DNA from 4 places in the Lactobacillus sp. WILCCON 0149 genome. Region 3 is predicted to be linked to each of the others. Evidence: predicted binding sites of a transcription regulator. Region 3 holds the regulator's gene; each other region holds the start of a gene.
The links. Region 3 encodes HrcA, which represses chaperone genes, less so after heat shock. Its sites were predicted from a motif close to TTAGCACTCNNNNNNNNNGAGTGCTAA; they were not measured.
Positions count from the first base shown of each region.

Region 1 (4,172 bases), 1.2 Mb from region 3:
TATAAAGCAAAAAATATAAAAAGCAGTGACAAGAATTTTCTGGGATGACGTAAACTTGACCATAGATATTTTGGTAAAAATAGATAAATCTACAATCAAACTTAGTATAATATTGGCAAGTATGCTAAATAATTCAAATGTATTGTTCATTGATATTTACTCATTGCTTTCTAAAAGCTTTAACTAAACTCTTGTATAATTGGTGGCTTTTCTTATCAGTATTAAAGCCCCGTATGTTAATAAAGTTGGTAGTAATATAAGCAGAAAGCTGAGATTGTGTAGTACCGCCCTTAATTTTTCGAAGCTCTGTTTTATCTAATTTTTTCATAAAAAGATTCCTCACTCTAATAAAAAATAGCGTTACCTAGGTAGTTACCTAAATAATACTATTAATGATCAATTTATAGCATTGAAATTACAGAAACAATAATTAAAATAGCGCCAACTAGTGACAAGATGCCTGCTCCAATATATCCACTCCATAGAGCAAATCCCCACCATTGATCATTAGAATAATTGCTACTATTTGTTTTTAACTCAAGATACTTCTTAGTTTGTTTAAAAGCAAAAGCACCACCTACAATAAGTAGCAAGCCAACTACTAACAGAATTACATATTCCATAACCGTGTTCTCCTATTTACAATAGAAAATCTATTTCACTATCTAATAACTCTTTATACTCTGGATTATCAATATTTTCAACAAGATTTTTGGCGCTAGAATACTCGCCAATGTTAATTAGTAATTTTATTAAAGCAGGTATTACTGAATCTTCGGTTCCCTGAGATTCTTCCTCTACCTTGTCAAGATTTGATTCATATTGTCTTAGACACTTGTTGACGAATTTTAAGGTAGACCTGTTTCTGGTTTCATTTAATATATTGCTTGCAGAGATAAATATTGCTAAAAAGTTCGCATCATAGGGAAATTTCTTCATAGCCGCCTTTGAGCATTCTATAGATTCGTTAAGTTTCCCATCTGACATCAGTAAAAGAGCGTATCTTGCCAAAAGATATTTTAGCCATTTGCTGCCTTGAATGTTGCTATCTGAAAAGTTATCTGCTTCGTTACTAAATATAAACTTTTTAAGATGCTTTATATAATATTTTTTAGATATAAATCCAAGCTCAATGTAGTCTTGAGAGATCATTGCAACCCAACGTGGATTATTGGGTTCTTGGTCTATCTGATGCAATAGTAGTTTTGAGTATCTTTCAGCCTTATTAAATCTTACGATTTCTTGAGGGCTGTTTCCCTTGTTTACTATGCAAAGATTGGAGTCAACGATATCTAATTTACCTTTTATGGTTATTAGCTCTTCATGTACGCAACCATGATACCTTATAAAGTCATCCTTTTTGAATAGAACCTTTTTCCTCACAAAGGAATTGCCATTGTATGATTTTATTTTTATAGTACAAACAGGTGCTGAACTAGTTTGATCTAGATAGTATAGAAAATCTTTTAATTCATGACTAGTACAGAGTGAATTATCGAACACTTCGTCAGAATCAATGATAAAAGTCCAGCCTGCTGGAATGAACTTTAAGCATTCGTTTCTCATATAAGCATAGTTTTCTCGCCAAGGAACTTGATAAAGATGAGCTTTAGAGAAATTTTCTTTAACGACCTGAATAGTATTATCAGTAGATCCTGTGTCTACAACTACAATAGAGTCACAGTAATTGTCTATTGATCTTAGTGCCTCTAGAATGTTGTGCTCCTGATTTTTAGTCATTATTAAACCTGTTAAATGAAGATTGTATTCAGAATTGGTTTGATAGAACTCTGTATAATTGTTGGATTCAGGTCTCTTAAATTTGATCATATTATTATTAGTGGTGGTGCTTCCAGTTAATTGAACCTGGCTCTGCTAGTTCACCAATTAGTCCACTGATTCCGTTGGACCACTTTACCCAACTTGGTTGCTTTTTCTTACCGCCCTTGACTTGTTTTAATTCGTTTTCGGACATTATTTTTAGTAACTTTTCCATAGTTAAACCCTCCCGGTCACAAATTGAATTTGGATGATCTTCTGATCACAATTGTTATTATAATGCGATTAATTGAGAAGAAACCAAATTTGCCTAAGCGGTCAATTTTGATGCTTAAATGGCATCTTTTCACAATTTCACAAGTTTTATACTGAAATTTTTAGCAAAAAAAGAAGCCCTCGCGGGCTTCTCTAAGCGCTCTGGGCTTATTCGATAGTAATCGTGTCTTCGTTTTCTTCTGGAGCACTCTTTGGCAGGGTAACCGTCAAAACGCCTCCGTCAAGCTTGGCGCTGATGCCTTTCTTGTCAACGTTCGGCAGGCTGAAGCTTCTGGAAACTGACCCTTCGCTGCGTTCCTGGCGCAGGAGGTTCTTCTTCTTGTCGCTGTCATCCTTGAAAGTGCTGCGGTGGCCGGAAATCGTCAAAATCCCGTCAGTGTAGGAGAGGTGGATGTCATCCTTGCTCATCCCCGGCACGTCGACCTTGACGGTGTATTCGTGCTCATCTTCAGCAACGTCTGATTGCAAAATGTTTCTGAAAGCGTGGCTGTCCAAGAAGTCCTTGGAGTTGTCGAGCCAGCCGCCCATGTGATCGAACAAGTCGTTGTAACGGTTCATTAAATCATTAGTCATAATCTAAAACTTCCCTTCAACAAATTATTCTATTCAAACTGCTTTTTACAAACAGAGGCAGGAAGAGAAGCGGTGGATCCGCTTTCTTTCCCGACAACTATATTATAGTCCCTTTTTGGAAAAATGGAGCAATTAGCACTCAACTTTTTTGACTGCTAAATAAATTTTTTTGGCAAAAAGACCTGGGCGGGCTATAATGATTTAAAAATAGAAGTGAAAGGCGACTGGCTAGCATGGTATATTATCAGAAAATGACCCCCGAGGGCTACAAGCAGATTGAAGACGAGATCGCGGCCTTGAAGGCTGACCGGCCCCGCCGGGTGCAGAACCTAAAGGAGGCCCGGGCCCTGGGCGACTTGTCCGAAAACACTGAATATTCAACCGCTAAAAGAGAACTCCGCCACCTGGACAGCCGGGTCCGCTACTTGAACAAGCAGCTGAAATACGCGGAAGTAATTGAGGTGGTCAATGACGGCAAGGTCAACCTGGGAAAAAATGTCACCATCCGCTATGAAGACGATGGGGAAGAGGAAAGCTACAAGATCGTGGGCCGGATGGAAGAGGCTGTAGGCGATGGCAAGCTGCCCTTTGACAGTCCTTTGGGCCACGCCCTCATGCACCGCAAGGCTGGGGATGTGGTGACGGTTGAAGCGCCGATGGGAGACTACCAAGTCACCATCCTCAGTGTGGAAAATTAAAATGGAAAACCGTCTAGCTCTAAGCTAGACGGTTTTTGCGTGTTATTTTTTGTTGAGCTTGTAGAAGAAGTAGATAGAGTCAATAAAGAAAACGATCCCAATAAGAGCTACTTCCCAAATGTCTTTAGCAAGAAAACCATATTTTTTCCACAACATAATGTCAGTTGTGGTAATGCCGGTTGCAAAACTAGCAATGAAGGCACAAAGGCTAGTAGCAATTTTACCTTCTAGAATTTCTTTCAGCTTTTTCATAGTACTTTCTTGTACACCCACTTTACAGATTGCAAATGTTTTCTAGCTGAATCCTTATAAGTGTAAGTCTTCCAAGCATAGTATTCATAACCCTTGGTACAGTAAATCTTTACTGTATACCACTTCTCTTTTGGTCTCTTTCCAAAATTAATAACATATAATTCACGTAAGAAATTGATTCCTTCGACATAAGGCCCTACTCCTGGAATTAGGGTTAACAACGTAGATAGTATGAACTTTCCACTCTCAGTTATTTTTCTTACGGATTCGCTATTATATTTCTGAGTATCTAGATAGTAGTATTTTCTTCCAGCATGTCTAAAAGCAACTTTGCCATTTGCGTAGCTGAAGTTGATAAACGGGCTGAAAATACTGCTACTTTGAGAAGACGGTACCTGGCTATTGTTGATATCGATAGAGCAAACTTCATCGCCATCTAAATAGATGGTGTAGATCCCATCTGCATTGGTAATTTTGTAAGAGTGTTCCTCACCGTTGTATCTTACCTTGCCGCTCATTCTTGAAGGATCATCTGGCAAGATTTGCATTGTTTCTCCTGATTTTGTGGTTATGTTTTGCCATTTGTTGTCTGAT
Region 1 is NZ_JBUBHO010000001.1:2,014,132-2,018,303, reverse strand. It holds gene ACYVUV_RS09435 (GHKL domain-containing protein) at 1-150, opposite strand, end outside; gene ACYVUV_RS09430 (hypothetical protein) at 161-328, opposite strand; gene ACYVUV_RS09425 (hypothetical protein) at 402-623, opposite strand; gene ACYVUV_RS09420 (glycosyltransferase) at 640-1,740, opposite strand; gene ACYVUV_RS09415 (bacteriocin) at 1,838-1,996, opposite strand; gene ACYVUV_RS09410 (Hsp20/alpha crystallin family protein) at 2,203-2,628, opposite strand; gene greA (transcription elongation factor GreA) at 2,862-3,326, shown strand; gene ACYVUV_RS09400 (hypothetical protein) at 3,369-3,578, opposite strand; gene ACYVUV_RS09395 (hypothetical protein) at 3,575-4,126, opposite strand.
Region 1: ACYVUV_RS09410 (Hsp20/alpha crystallin family protein) is a predicted target of HrcA. The motif match lies at 2,761-2,787, and genes of this name have one in related genera.

Region 2 (4,172 bases), 900 kb from region 3:
TCCTTGTTTTTTCTGTTCAGAGATAGTTATTTTTCTTCACTTGCTTCAGCTGCCGGCAGGGCAGGGACTTCTTCAGAGATTGCGATTTCCCCATCCTTTAAGTCGGCGACTAATTGCTTGGCTTCAGTGTGGTCCAGCTTGTAGTCGGCCACCTTGTCTTCGATTTCTTCCTGGATTACCCGGCGAAGCGGACGAGCACCCATTTCCGGATCGTAGCCTTCTTCAACCAGCTTGTCCTTGGCCGCGTCAGTAACCGTAATGTGCAGGCCTTGGTCGCTGACCATGGCGTTGGTCTTGTCCAAAAGGAGGTTGACGATCTGCAGGAGGTTGCCCTTGGTCAATGGGTGGAACTGGATGATGTCGTCAAAACGGTTCAGAAATTCTGGCTTGAAGTACTGGCTCATCACCTTGCGGGTTTCTTCAGCTTCGTTCTTGTTGTTTTCCGCCGCGAAGCCCACGCTGGCCGTCTTGATCCCCTGGCCGGCGTTTGAGGTCATGATGATGATCGTGTCCTTGAAGGAGACAGTCCGCCCTTGTGAGTCAGTCAAACGGCCGTCGTCAAGAATCTGCAAGAAGAGGTTCAAAACATCTGGGTGGGCCTTTTCAACTTCGTCCAAAAGGATCAGGCTGTATGGGTTGTGACGGACCCGTTCGGTCAATTGCCCGGCTTCTTCATAGCCGACATAACCCGGAGCTGACCCGATCAGCTTGGAAACAGAGTACTGCTCCATGAATTCGGACATGTCGAAGCGGATCATGGCATCTTCGCTGCCGAACATCTTCAAGGCCAGCTGCTTAGCCAGCTCGGTCTTGCCGACCCCGGTCGGGCCGACGAAGAGGAAGGAGCCGATTGGCCGGCCGGACTTGTTGAAGCCGATCCGGTTTCTTCTGATGGCCCGGGCCACCTTGTCAACGGCTTCGTCCTGGCCGATAACCTTGGCCTTGAGGTCGCTGGCCAGGTTGGCCAGCTGGTTTTCTTCCTGGGCCTGGATATCGCCGACCGGGATGTTGGTCTTTTCTTCGACGATCTTGTCCATGACCTTGGCCGTGATGGTTGGGGTCTTGTCCGGGTCGACGTTTTGGTCCTTCAGCTTTTCGTATTTTTCGATCTGGTCGCGGTAGTAGGCAGCCTTTTCGTAGTCTTCATTCTTCAAGGCGTCCTGCTTGAGCTTCTCAGCCGCGTCGATTCTTTCCTGGATCTTTTCCTTATCGATGTAAGGAATGGTCAGGTTCATTCTTGACCCGGCTTCGTCCAGAAGGTCGATGGCCTTGTCTGGCAGGAAGCGGTCCTGGATGTAGCGGGCAGACAGCTTGACGGCAGCTTCGATGGCATCGTCAGTGTATTTGACGTGGTGGTAGTCCTCGTAGCGCTTTTGGATCCCCTTGAGGATCTTGATGGTTTCGTCGATGCTTGGTTCCTTGACTTCAACTGGCTGGAAACGCCGGGCCAGGGCGGAGTCCTTTTCGATTTCCCGGAATTCCTTGATGGTCGTGGCCCCGACTAACTGCAGCTCGCCTCTGGCCAGAGCCGGTTTGATGATGTTGCCGGCATCCATGCCGCCTTCAGAATTGCCGGCGCCGACGATTTCGTGGATTTCGTCGATAAAGAGGATGATGTCTGGCTGGCTCTGCAGCTCTTTGACCAGCTGCTGCATTCTTTGTTCAAACTGGCCCCGGATCCCGGTCCCTTGCACCATGGAAACCATGTTGAGGGAGATGATCCGCTTGTTTTGCAATTTAGCTGGAACGGACCCGTCTACGATGTCTTGGGCCAGGCCTTCAACGACCGCGGTCTTGCCGACCCCGGCTTCCCCGATCAGAACCGGGTTGTTCTTGGTCCGCCGGTTGAGGATTTCGATCACCCGGGCGATTTCCCGGTCCCGGCCGATGACCGGGTCGATCTTGCCCTTCTTGGCCAAAGCGGTCAAGTCGGTCCCAAACTGGTCAAGCAGGGACTGGCCGCCGCCATTGCCGCCCCGGCCCGGGTTTTGCCCGGATGGATTTTGGTTGTTGTCACGGTTTGCGCCATTTGGCCGCCCGTTCAAAGCATTGAAGAGGTCGTCAAAGTCGCCGAAAAAGTTGTCATTGTTCATTTGATTGCCTTGTTGATTCCTTAATTCTTGGTAGCATTGCTGACATAAGTCGATTTCTTTGTTTTGGCCGTTAATCTTCGTGTAAAGATGTATCGAGGCCTGCCGTTGGTGGCAGTTTTGACACAACATGTTAAAATACCGCCTTTCATCAAAGTTCTGCCTAAATTATAGGACTTAGCACTCTAGTTAGTCAAGTGCTAAGTCTTGGAAAGAAAACAGCTTGCCTTTGAGTCTTCTTCCTTTAATTTTGACAAATAATTGCGCTAAAATAATGGACAGGAGGTTGTAACATTAATATGGACTATACTGATATTTTGGAGCAATTGGTCTCAGGCGACTTGCTTGAGTACCAGATCGACCCGCAGAAGGACCCGGAAGATGCTTTTGCCTTCCAGCAAAGCCTGCGCAATTACGGGAAAAACAAGAAAATTACCGGCCGGGCTGGCCGTGGCGGGGTTATTACCTATACTTCGATCGAGAATAAGCCCAAGTATTAATGAAAACATTTACAAATTAAGTTGTAATGACCTCGAAAACATGTTATTCTTTAAGGGAAACGGTACTTTGGTACCCAATTCTTGATTTTTAAAGGAGATAATTTACGATGGAAAAGAAAGAATTTCACATTATCGCTGAAACTGGTATTCACGCTCGTCCAGCTACCTTGTTGGTACAAGCTGCTTCAAAGTTTGGTTCAGACATCAACCTTGAATACAACGGCAAGTCAGTTAACCTTAAGTCAATCATGGGCGTAATGTCATTGGGTGTTGGCCAAGGTGCAGACGTTACTATCAGCGCTGAAGGCGACGACGAAAAGGAAGCTATCGCAGCTGTTGCTGAAACTATGTCAAAAGAAGGTTTGGCTGAATAATGACTGAAACTTTGAAGGGTATCGCAGCCAGTGACGGCGTTGCTGTTGCTCCAGCCTACCTCCTGGTCGAACCGGACCTTTCTTTTGAAAAGAAGTCCGTTGCCGACGCGGAAGCTGAAGTAGCCCGCTTTGACAAGGCAGTTGCCGAATCACAAGCTGAATTGGAAAACATCCGCAAGGTTGCAGCTGAAAGCTTGGGTGAAGAAGAAGCGCAAGTCTTTGACGCCCACTTGATGTTCCTGTCAGACCCTGAATTCACTGGCCAGATCAGCGCCAAGATCAAGAGCGACGCTGTCAACAGTGAAGCAGCTTTGGACGAAGTTGCCCAAAACTTCATCACTATCTTCCAAAGCATGACTGACAATGCCTACATGCAAGAACGTGCCGCTGACGTCCGCGACGTTTCAAAGCGGATCATGGCGCACTTGCTGGGCAAGGAATTGCCTAACTTGGCAAGCATCGACCACGAAGTAGTTCTGGTTGCTGAAGACTTGACTCCAAGTGACACGGCACAATTGAACAAGAAGTACGTTAAGGGCTTCGTAACTGACCTGGGCGGCCGGACTGCTCACTCAGCCATCATGGCTCGGTCTTTGGAAATCCCAGCTGTTGTCGGGACTGAAAAGATCACCACTTCTGTAGAAAACGGCCAAATGCTGATCGCTGACGGTTTGGATGGTGTTGCCATCGTTGAACCAAGCGAAGAACAAGTGGCTGACTACCGCAAGAAGGGCGACGACTTCGCCAAGCAAAAGGCTGAATGGCGGAAGCTGAAGGACGAACCATCAGTAACTGCTGACGGCAAGCACTTCACTATTGCTGCCAACATCGGTACTCCAGACGACCTGGCCGGCGTTCTGGAAAACGGTGCTGAAGCAGTCGGCCTGTTCAGAACTGAATTCTTGTACATGAACTCAAACGACTTCCCAACTGAAGAAGACCAGTTTGAAGCTTACAAGAAGGTTCTGGAAGGCATGAACGGCAAGCAGGTTATCATCAGAACCATGGACATCGGTGGCGACAAGCACCTGTCATACTGGGACCTGCCAGAAGAAATGAACCCATTCCTGGGTATCCGTGCCGTTCGTCTGTCCTTGAAGAACAAGGAAATCTTCCGGACCCAGCTGCGGGCCTTACTGAGAGCATCAGCTTACGGCAAGCTGGGGATCATGTTCCCAATGATTGGTACTTTGGACGAACTTCACCAA
Region 2 is NZ_JBUBHO010000001.1:1,733,633-1,737,804, reverse strand. It holds gene ACYVUV_RS08020 (ATP-dependent Clp protease ATP-binding subunit) at 27-2,222, opposite strand; gene ACYVUV_RS08015 (hypothetical protein) at 2,390-2,590, shown strand; gene ACYVUV_RS08010 (phosphocarrier protein HPr) at 2,698-2,964, shown strand; gene ptsP (phosphoenolpyruvate--protein phosphotransferase) at 2,964-4,172, shown strand, end outside.
Region 2: ACYVUV_RS08020 (ATP-dependent Clp protease ATP-binding subunit) is a predicted target of HrcA. The motif match lies at 2,268-2,294, and genes of this name have one in related genera.

Region 3 (4,172 bases):
AAGGGATTCCGGTTGAGCGGCCCAAGCGGTCTGTCCAGGTTTTTCGCTATGACTTGACGCGGCCAAGCCAGTTTGACCCAGAAAAAGGCCGGCAGACTTTTTCTTATGAAGTTGAATGTTCTAAGGGGACCTATGTCCGCAGCCTGGTCAACGACCTGGGCGATAAATTGGGCTTGCCGGCAGTGATGACCAAATTGCGGCGGACGGCCAGTTCTGGCTACAAACTGCAGGACGCGGTCACTTTGGAAGAACTGGCGGAGAATTTGGACCATGCTGAAGATTATATTCAGCCAATCGACAGCTTTTTTGCTGACTACCCGCAATTTGAATTAGACGATGCCTTATGGCAGCAGGTGAAAAACGGGGCCTGGATCAAACTCCCTCTTGATGCAGGCAAGGTCGCTTTGCGGTATAATGAAAAGGTTAAAGCGATTTACCGGGCCAAGGGACAAGGTCTCTACTGCCCGGACCTAATGCTTTTAAGTAATGAGTAATTGAGGGATTAAGTTTGAAAGTAATAAATCTAAGCTATCCGTTCAAGAAAGAACTGACGGCCGGCAAGGTTGTCCTGGCCCTGGGCTTTTTTGACGGAGTTCATATCGGCCACCAGAAGTTGATCAAGGAAGCCCGGATAATTGCAGATGAGAAGGATCTGCCATTGATGGTGCTGACCTTTGACCGCCATCCCAAGGAGGTCTATGCCGGGGTCAAGAACTTTGAGTACTTGAATACTCCGGAGGAAAAGGCCTACGAAATGTCCAAGATCGGGGTCGACTACCTGGTGATTCTCAAGTTCACTCCGGAATTCAGCCACCTGGCTCCCCAGGCCTTCGTTGATGAGATCATCATGGGCCTTAAAGCTGATACGGTTGTTGCCGGCTTTGACTACAGCTATGGCCCGAAGGACGTGGCCAACATGGAAAATCTGCCGGTCTTTGCCAAGGGCCGCTTTGACATCAAGGTGGTGCCAAAGCAGATTTTTGCCGGGGAAAAAATTGGCTCAACCGAAATCCGTAAGGCTATTAAAAGCGGCAATCTCCGCTTGGCTACAGAATTGTTGGGTCACCCGTATCTAACTAGCGGCAAAGTCGTCCACGGCTTCAGAAACGGCCACAAGCTAGGCTTTCCAACCGCGAATCTGGAATTGGCCTGGCCAAAAGTGTTGCCGAAAATCGGCGTCTACGCGACCATGACCCAGGTGGGGGACAGCTGGTACCAGTCGATGACCAGCGTCGGCTACAATGTCACTTTCAATGATGAGAAGAAGATTTACATCGAATCCAACATCTTTGATTTTGACCAGGACATCTATGGCGAGCGGATTACCATTGCCTGGTACAAGTACCTGCGCGGGGAAGAAAAGTTTGCCGACATGGAAGCTTTAAGCAAGCAGCTGAAGCTGGACCAGGTCGCCAGTGAAAACTATTTTAGCTCCTTGATTGGACAGTAAAAAAACGGTCTTTGAAAAGAGACCGTTTTTTTGCGGGATTTTTTTAGCATTCTCCTTGACTAACTGCTAATTTCTTGTTAATCTATACCATGTTAGCACATGAAAGATGTGAGTGCTAAAAGTGAGGGCGATGTTATGTTGACCGAACGTCAAGAACTTATTCTCAAGACAATTATTCAGGACTTCACCAAGACGCATGAGCCGGTCGGCTCAAAGACAGTCATGAATCAATTGCCGATTAAAGTGTCCAGCGCAACTATCCGCAATGAGATGGCGGTCCTGGAAGAGCATGGCTTGATTGAAAAGACCCACTCCTCCAGCGGCCGGGTGCCATCGACTGAGGGTTACCGCTACTACCTGGACAATTTGGTGCAGCCGCTGCAGCTGCCGGAAGAAATTTACAATCAAATTGGCTACCAGTTTGACCAGCCGTTCAACCAAGTGGACGAGATCGTCAAGGAAGCTGCCAAGATCCTGTCGGACTTGACTGACTACACGGCCTTCGCTGAAGGCCCGGAAGTCAAGAATGTCAGCATTACGGGCTTCAGAATCGTGCCCCTGGCACCCCGGCAGGTCATGGCAATTCTGGTAACCAGCGATGGCAGTGTCAAGAACCAGCTTTACACTTTGCCGCGGCACATCTCAGGGGATGAAATTGAACAAGCTGTCCGCTTGATCAACGACCAGCTGGTCGGCAAGAATTTAAGCGAAATCAACAAGCAGACCTTTGAGCAATTGTCCAGCTCTAATATCGTCGGTAAGAATGCTCCGGAATTTCTGGAGCTTCTGGAAGCCGTCATTAAAGACGCGGCAAGTGAGCAGCTGTACGTTGACGGTCAGCTGAACCTGCTCAATAATACAGAAAACAGCGATTTAAAAGACATCAAGTCGCTTTATGAACTGATCAATTCCAGCTCTTTAGCTGATGAACTGATCGATCTGAGTGACAGTCCCGGCCATTATCCAGTTCATGTCCGCTTAGGGACGGAATTGCAAAACGACCTGCTGAAGGATTTCAGCCTGGTGACGGCTGAATACAGCGTCGGCCGCTATGGCCGGGGAACGATCGCCCTGCTGGGGCCGAGAAATATGCCTTACTCGGAAATGATTGGCTTGATGGAATACTTCCGCCAGGAACTGGCCCGCAAGTTGTTAGATTACTATGGCAGATTTAAATAAGGAGGTTTGTCGTGAGCAAAGAAGAATTTCCAAGTGAGAAGGATTTGCCGCAAGAAGACCAGGAAAAGCAAGCCAAGCCAGCTGAAGCTGACAAGGCAGGCGTAAATGAAGACAAAAAGGTAAGTGGCGACAAGGAAAAGGCAGCCAAGGCAGCTGATTCAGAACTGGACCAGCTCAAGGCTGAAGTTGCCGCTTTGACCCAGAAGAACAAGGACCTGGAAGACAAGTACTTAAGAAGCGAGGCTGAGATTCAAAATGCCCAGCGCCGCTACAGCAAGGAAAGAGCCAACCTGGTCAAGTATGAGTCCCAGCGCTTGGGCAAGGATATCCTGGCCAGCGTGGACAACTTGGAAAGAGCCCTCCAGGTCAAGGCCGACGACGAGGCTTCCAGCCAGCTGAAGAAGGGGATCGAAATGACCCTGGAAGGCCTGGTCAGAGCCTTGAAGGATAACGGCATTGAAGAAATCAAGGCTGACGGTGAAAAGTTTGATCCGACATTGCACCAGGCGGTCCAAAGCGTACCGGCTGAAAATGATGATCAAAAAGACCATGTCGTCCAGGTCCTGCAAAAGGGCTACGTCTACAAGGACCGGACCCTGCGGCCAGCCATGGTTGTGGTTGCCCAGTAAGGCAATTTTTTAACAAAGCAATAAACAAGCAAAAATAATACAAAGGAGATAAAAGACAATGTCTAAAGTTATTGGGATTGACTTAGGTACCACCAACTCAGCAGTTGCGGTTTTGGAAGGCAAGGAACCAAAGATTATTACCAACCCGGAAGGCGCCAGAACTACCCCTTCAGTAGTTGCCTTCAAGGACGGCGAAATTCAAGTCGGTGAAGTTGCCAAGCGGCAAGCCATCACCAACCCGAATACTATTGTTTCCATCAAGCGGCACATGGGCGAAAGTGACTACAAGGTCAAGGTTGGCGACAAGGCTTACACCCCACAGGAAATTTCAGCCATGATCTTGCAATACATCAAGAAGTTCTCAGAAGACTACCTTGGTGAACCTGTAACTGACGCGGTTATTACTGTTCCAGCCTACTTCAACGACGCACAACGGCAAGCAACTAAGGATGCCGGCAAGATCGCGGGCTTGAACGTGCAACGGATCATCAACGAACCAACTGCTTCAGCTTTGGCCTACGGCTTGGACAAGGATGAAGACGACGAAACTGTTTTGGTTTACGACCTTGGTGGTGGTACTTTCGACGTTTCCGTTTTGCAATTGGGCGATGGCGTCTTCCAAGTTCTGTCAACCAACGGTGACACTCACCTGGGTGGGGACGACTTCGACAACAAGATCATCGACTGGCTGGTTGACGGCTTCAAGCAAGAAAACGGCGTTGACCTGTCCAAGGACAAGATGGCAATGCAGCGTTTGAAGGACGCGGCTGAAAAGGCCAAGAAGGACTTGTCAGGCGTATCTTCAACCCACATTTCTCTTCCATTCATCTCCGCTGGTGAAGCAGGTCCTCTGCACCTGGAAGCAGACCTTACCCGGGCTAAGTTCAACGAACTGACTGATGACTTAGTGCAAA
Region 3 is NZ_JBUBHO010000001.1:835,094-839,265, forward strand. It holds gene truB (tRNA pseudouridine(55) synthase TruB) at 1-494, shown strand, start outside; gene ribF (riboflavin biosynthesis protein RibF) at 509-1,450, shown strand; gene hrcA (heat-inducible transcriptional repressor HrcA) at 1,586-2,629, shown strand; gene grpE (nucleotide exchange factor GrpE) at 2,641-3,258, shown strand; gene dnaK (molecular chaperone DnaK) at 3,317-4,172, shown strand, end outside.

Region 4 (4,172 bases), 300 kb from region 3:
CATTGACCACTTCCGTGTAGTGCTTAACGTGGGTGGCAAAAATCTCCCCGGTCGACAGGTCGCTGTAAGCCAGACCGTAGCCGCCTGCCTTTTCGACGACACTGGTCAAGTAGTTGCTCTCCTGGCTGTCGTCTGGCCCCTGGGCCATTTTAGTGCCGGGGGTAACCAGCTGGATGATCCCCCGCTTGACCATCCCCTTGGCCTTCTTCGGGTCTTCCAATTGCTCGCAGATGGCCACCTTGTAGCCTTTTTCCACTAAAGTGTTGACGTAAGAATCAACCGCCATGTGAGGCACCCCGGCCATGGGAATCGGGTTTTCCGACTTGTTTGACCGGTGGGTCAAAGTCAGTTCCAAAATCTGTGAACCCTTGACGGCATCATCTTCATACAGTTCATAAAAGTCCCCCACCCGGTAGAAGAGAAAGGCATCCGGGTACTGGTCTTTAATTTGGTAATATTGCTCCATCATTGGAGTCGTGGCTTTTCTTGGCATAAAAACTCCCTCGCTTATCGTATGCTTTCAATTATACAGCATTTCACCGGCCTGCTTGCCCTGTCTTGCACGCAAAAAGAGCCCAGCTTTGAGCTGGACCCTTCTTACAGTAATTCTTGTGTGTGTTAAATTTCAGTATTTTACATCATGCCTGGTTGAGCAGGGGCTGCTTCAGGCTTGTCTTCCGGAATTTCTGCCACAACTGCTTCAGTGGTCAGCAAAAGACCAGCAATTGAAGCGGCGTTTTGCAGAGCTGACCGGGTCACCTTGGTTGGGTCGATGATCCCTTCGTCGATCATGTTGACATACTTGTCTTCAGCAGCGTTGTAGCCGACTTCCGGGTCAGCCTTGCGCAGGTGGTCAACAATGACTGAGCCTTCTTTGCCGGCGTTTTCAGCGATTTGTCGAACTGGAGCGGTCAAGGCCCGGGCCACGATGTTGATCCCGGTTTGTTCATCAGCAGTGTCACCCTTGGTTGCCTTAACGGCTTCTTCAACGTTGACCAGGGCAGTACCACCACCAGCTACGTAGCCTTCGTCAACAGCTGCGCGGGTAGCGTTCAAGGCATCTTCTACCCGGTAGCGGCGTTCCTTGAGTTCAGTTTCAGTAGCAGCGCCGACGTGGATTACGGCTACGCCGCCAGCCAGCTTGGCCAGACGTTCTTGCAGCTTCTTCTTGTCAAAGTCTGAACTGGTGTCTTCGATTTGCTTTCTGATGGTGTCAACCCGTTCTTGGATGGCTTCCTTGTCACCAGAGCCGTCAACGATAGTAGTTGAGTCCTTGGTGATGGTTACCCGGCGGGCTTGACCCAATTGGCTGAGCTGGGTGTCCTTGAGTTCCAGACCCAGGTCTTCAGAAATAACCGTACCGCCAGTCAAAGCAGCGATGTCAGCCAGTTGTTCCTTGCGGCGGTCACCAAAGCCAGGAGCCTTAACGGCAACAACGTTGAAGGTACCGCGGATCTTGTTCAAAACAAGAGTTGGCAAAGCTTCGCCAGTCACGTCGTCAGCGATGATCAAGAGAGCGCGGCCTTGTTGCACGATTTCTTGCAGCATTGGCAAGATGTCTTGGATGTTGGAAATCTTCTTGTCAGTAATCAAGATGTATGGGTTATCCAAGTCAGCTTCCATCTTGTCGTTGTCAGTTACCATGTATTGGGACAGGTAGCCGCGGTCGAATTGCATCCCTTCAACCACGCTCAGTTCAGTTTCAATCCCGCGGGAGTCTTCAATAGTGATGACGCCGTCGTTGCCGACCTTTTCCATGGCTTCAGCGATCAAGTCGCCGATTTCCTTTGAAGCACTTGAAATTGAAGCAACTTGGGCGATTTGGTCCCGGCTGGAAACTTCGTGGCTGTTCTTGTGCAATTGGTCAACGGCTGCTTGGGTAGCCTTTTCGATCCCGCGGCGGATGCCAACTGGGTTGGCACCGGCAACCACGTTCTTCATGCCTTCTTGCACGATAGCTTGGGTCAAAACAGTGGCAGTGGTCGTACCGTCACCGGCGATGTCGTTGGTCTTTGAAGCAGCTTCAGCCACCAGCTTGGCCCCCATGTTTTCGTAGTGGTCTTCCAGTTCAATTGCCTTGGCGATCGTCACGCCGTCGTTGGTAATCGTCGGGTTGCCGTAGCTTTGTTCCAAAACGACGTTTCTGCCCTTAGGCCCCAAAGTCGTCTTGACCGTGTTGGCCAACTTGTCAACCCCGTTTAAAAGTGAACGTCTTGCGTCTTCTGAAAACTTAATGTCTTTTGCCATTTTTTAATTTGCACTCCTTAAATTACTTAACGATTGCCAAAATGTCTTTTTCATGAAGGACTAAGTATTCCTTGCCTTCGTACTTGACCTTGGTGCCAGAATACTTATCGTATAAAACTTCATCGCCCTCTTGGACGGTCATAGGAAGCTTGCTGCCATCTTCAGCGTACAGGCCGCCGCCTACGGCAACAACCTTGCCTTGCGTTGGCTTTTCCTTAGCGTTGGAAGCAAGTACGATGCCACCAACGGTTTGTTCTTCAGCTTCTTTAACTTCAACGATCACGCGATCTCCAATTGGTTGTAACACGTTATTCCCTCCTGAAATTAATTGTCTTTAGAAATTCTTTAGCACTCATCTTGATCAAGTGCTAACTTACAACTATGATAATAATCCCTTTTTCCAAAAAAGGCAAGAGAAAAATAGCACTTTTTAGGCGAGAGTGCTAAAAAGTGCTGTTTTCCTTATTTATTCGTGTTGTCCATGGCCTTCTTCCGCTCTTCCAGCTGCTTTTTAATCATTTCGTCAGAGTCGAGGAAGTAGATCAAGGTCTGCAATTCGGTAGCCAGGTCGACGTTTTGGATCCGGACCCCGTTTGGGGCGGACAGGCGGATCGGGGTAAAGTTCATGATCCCCTTGATCCCGGCTTCAATCATTTCATCAGCCGTCTTCTGGGCCGTAGCCTGGGGAACGGTCAAAATGGCGATCCGGATCTGCTGGTCAGCGATCTGCTGCTTCATTTCATCCATTGAGTAGACCGGCACCCCTTGGGTGATCTTGCCAGTGATTTCCGGGTTGATGTCAAAGGCGCAAGAAATTCTGATATTGTTGCTGCGCTTGAAGTTGTAGTTCAAAAGAGCGTGGCCCAGGTTGCCGACTCCGACCAGGGCAACGTTGGTCAAAGTGTCCTGGTTGAGGATCTTCTTAAAGAAGCTGAGCAGGTTCTTGACGTCATAGCCGTAGCCCCGCTTGCCCAGGGCGCCGAAGTAGGAAAAGTCCCGGCGGATTGAAGCGCTGTCGACTTGGACGGCTTCAGCCAGTTCAGTTGAAGAAACCTTGTCTTTGCCTTCATCATTCAAAAGAAGCAAGTAGCGGTAATATAGCGGCAATCTTTTGGCAGTAGCCTTGGGAATTCTAAATTTGTTGTTCATAAAAGATGCCTCCGTCTGATTAGTTATTTGTGAATGTGAATCTGTAATCAATCATCTATTATGATACCCGTTTTTACTAGCCTTTGGCAAGTCATATTTTCACAATATTTGCCATAAAATCCTTTTCATCGATTTTTTTCACAAATCAATTGAAGGAGCCTGGCTCTTTTTAAAGCTGGGAAAGAAAGGAAAAATCTGCTGAAAATCATTGCCAGAGCCGTCAGCCGGGCCTTTGCATGGTACAATGTTTCAAGGTGAAAAAATATGATAATAGCACAAGGACACAATTTGGAGCAACGCTTCGGGGCTGCTCCTATATTCAGCAAGGTTAACTTTTCAATTGAAAACAATGCCCGGATCGGTCTGGTCGGACCAAACGGGGCCGGGAAAACGACCCTTTTAAAGATCATGACCGGCCGCCAGGAGGCCAGCCAGGGCGAATTTACCGTCAACAAGGGGATCGAACTCGGCTACATCGCCCAGGAGCACGACTTTGACGAAGAAAAGTCGATCTGGGAAGAGATGCTGACGGTCTTCCAGCCCTTGATCGACCAGGGCCAGCAGCTGGAAAAGCTGCAGTATGCCATCGCCGACCACCCGGAAGACGAGGAGCTTCTCCGCCGCCTGGACCAGGCCCAGTACAATTTTGAACAAGCCGGCGGCTACACTTATCAAGCCGAAATCAAGAGCATGCTCAACGGCTTCAACTTCCCGGAAGCGACCTGGAATAAGCAGATTGCCAGCCTGTCCGGCGGGGAAAAGACCCGGCTCAGCTT
Region 4 is NZ_JBUBHO010000001.1:532,226-536,397, reverse strand. It holds gene mutS (DNA mismatch repair protein MutS) at 1-493, opposite strand, end outside; gene groL (chaperonin GroEL) at 634-2,247, opposite strand; gene groES (co-chaperone GroES) at 2,270-2,554, opposite strand; gene ACYVUV_RS02625 (redox-sensing transcriptional repressor Rex) at 2,710-3,396, opposite strand; gene ACYVUV_RS02620 (ABC-F family ATP-binding cassette domain-containing protein) at 3,661-4,172, shown strand, end outside.
Region 4: groES (co-chaperone GroES) is a predicted target of HrcA. The motif match lies at 2,593-2,619, and genes of this name have one in related genera.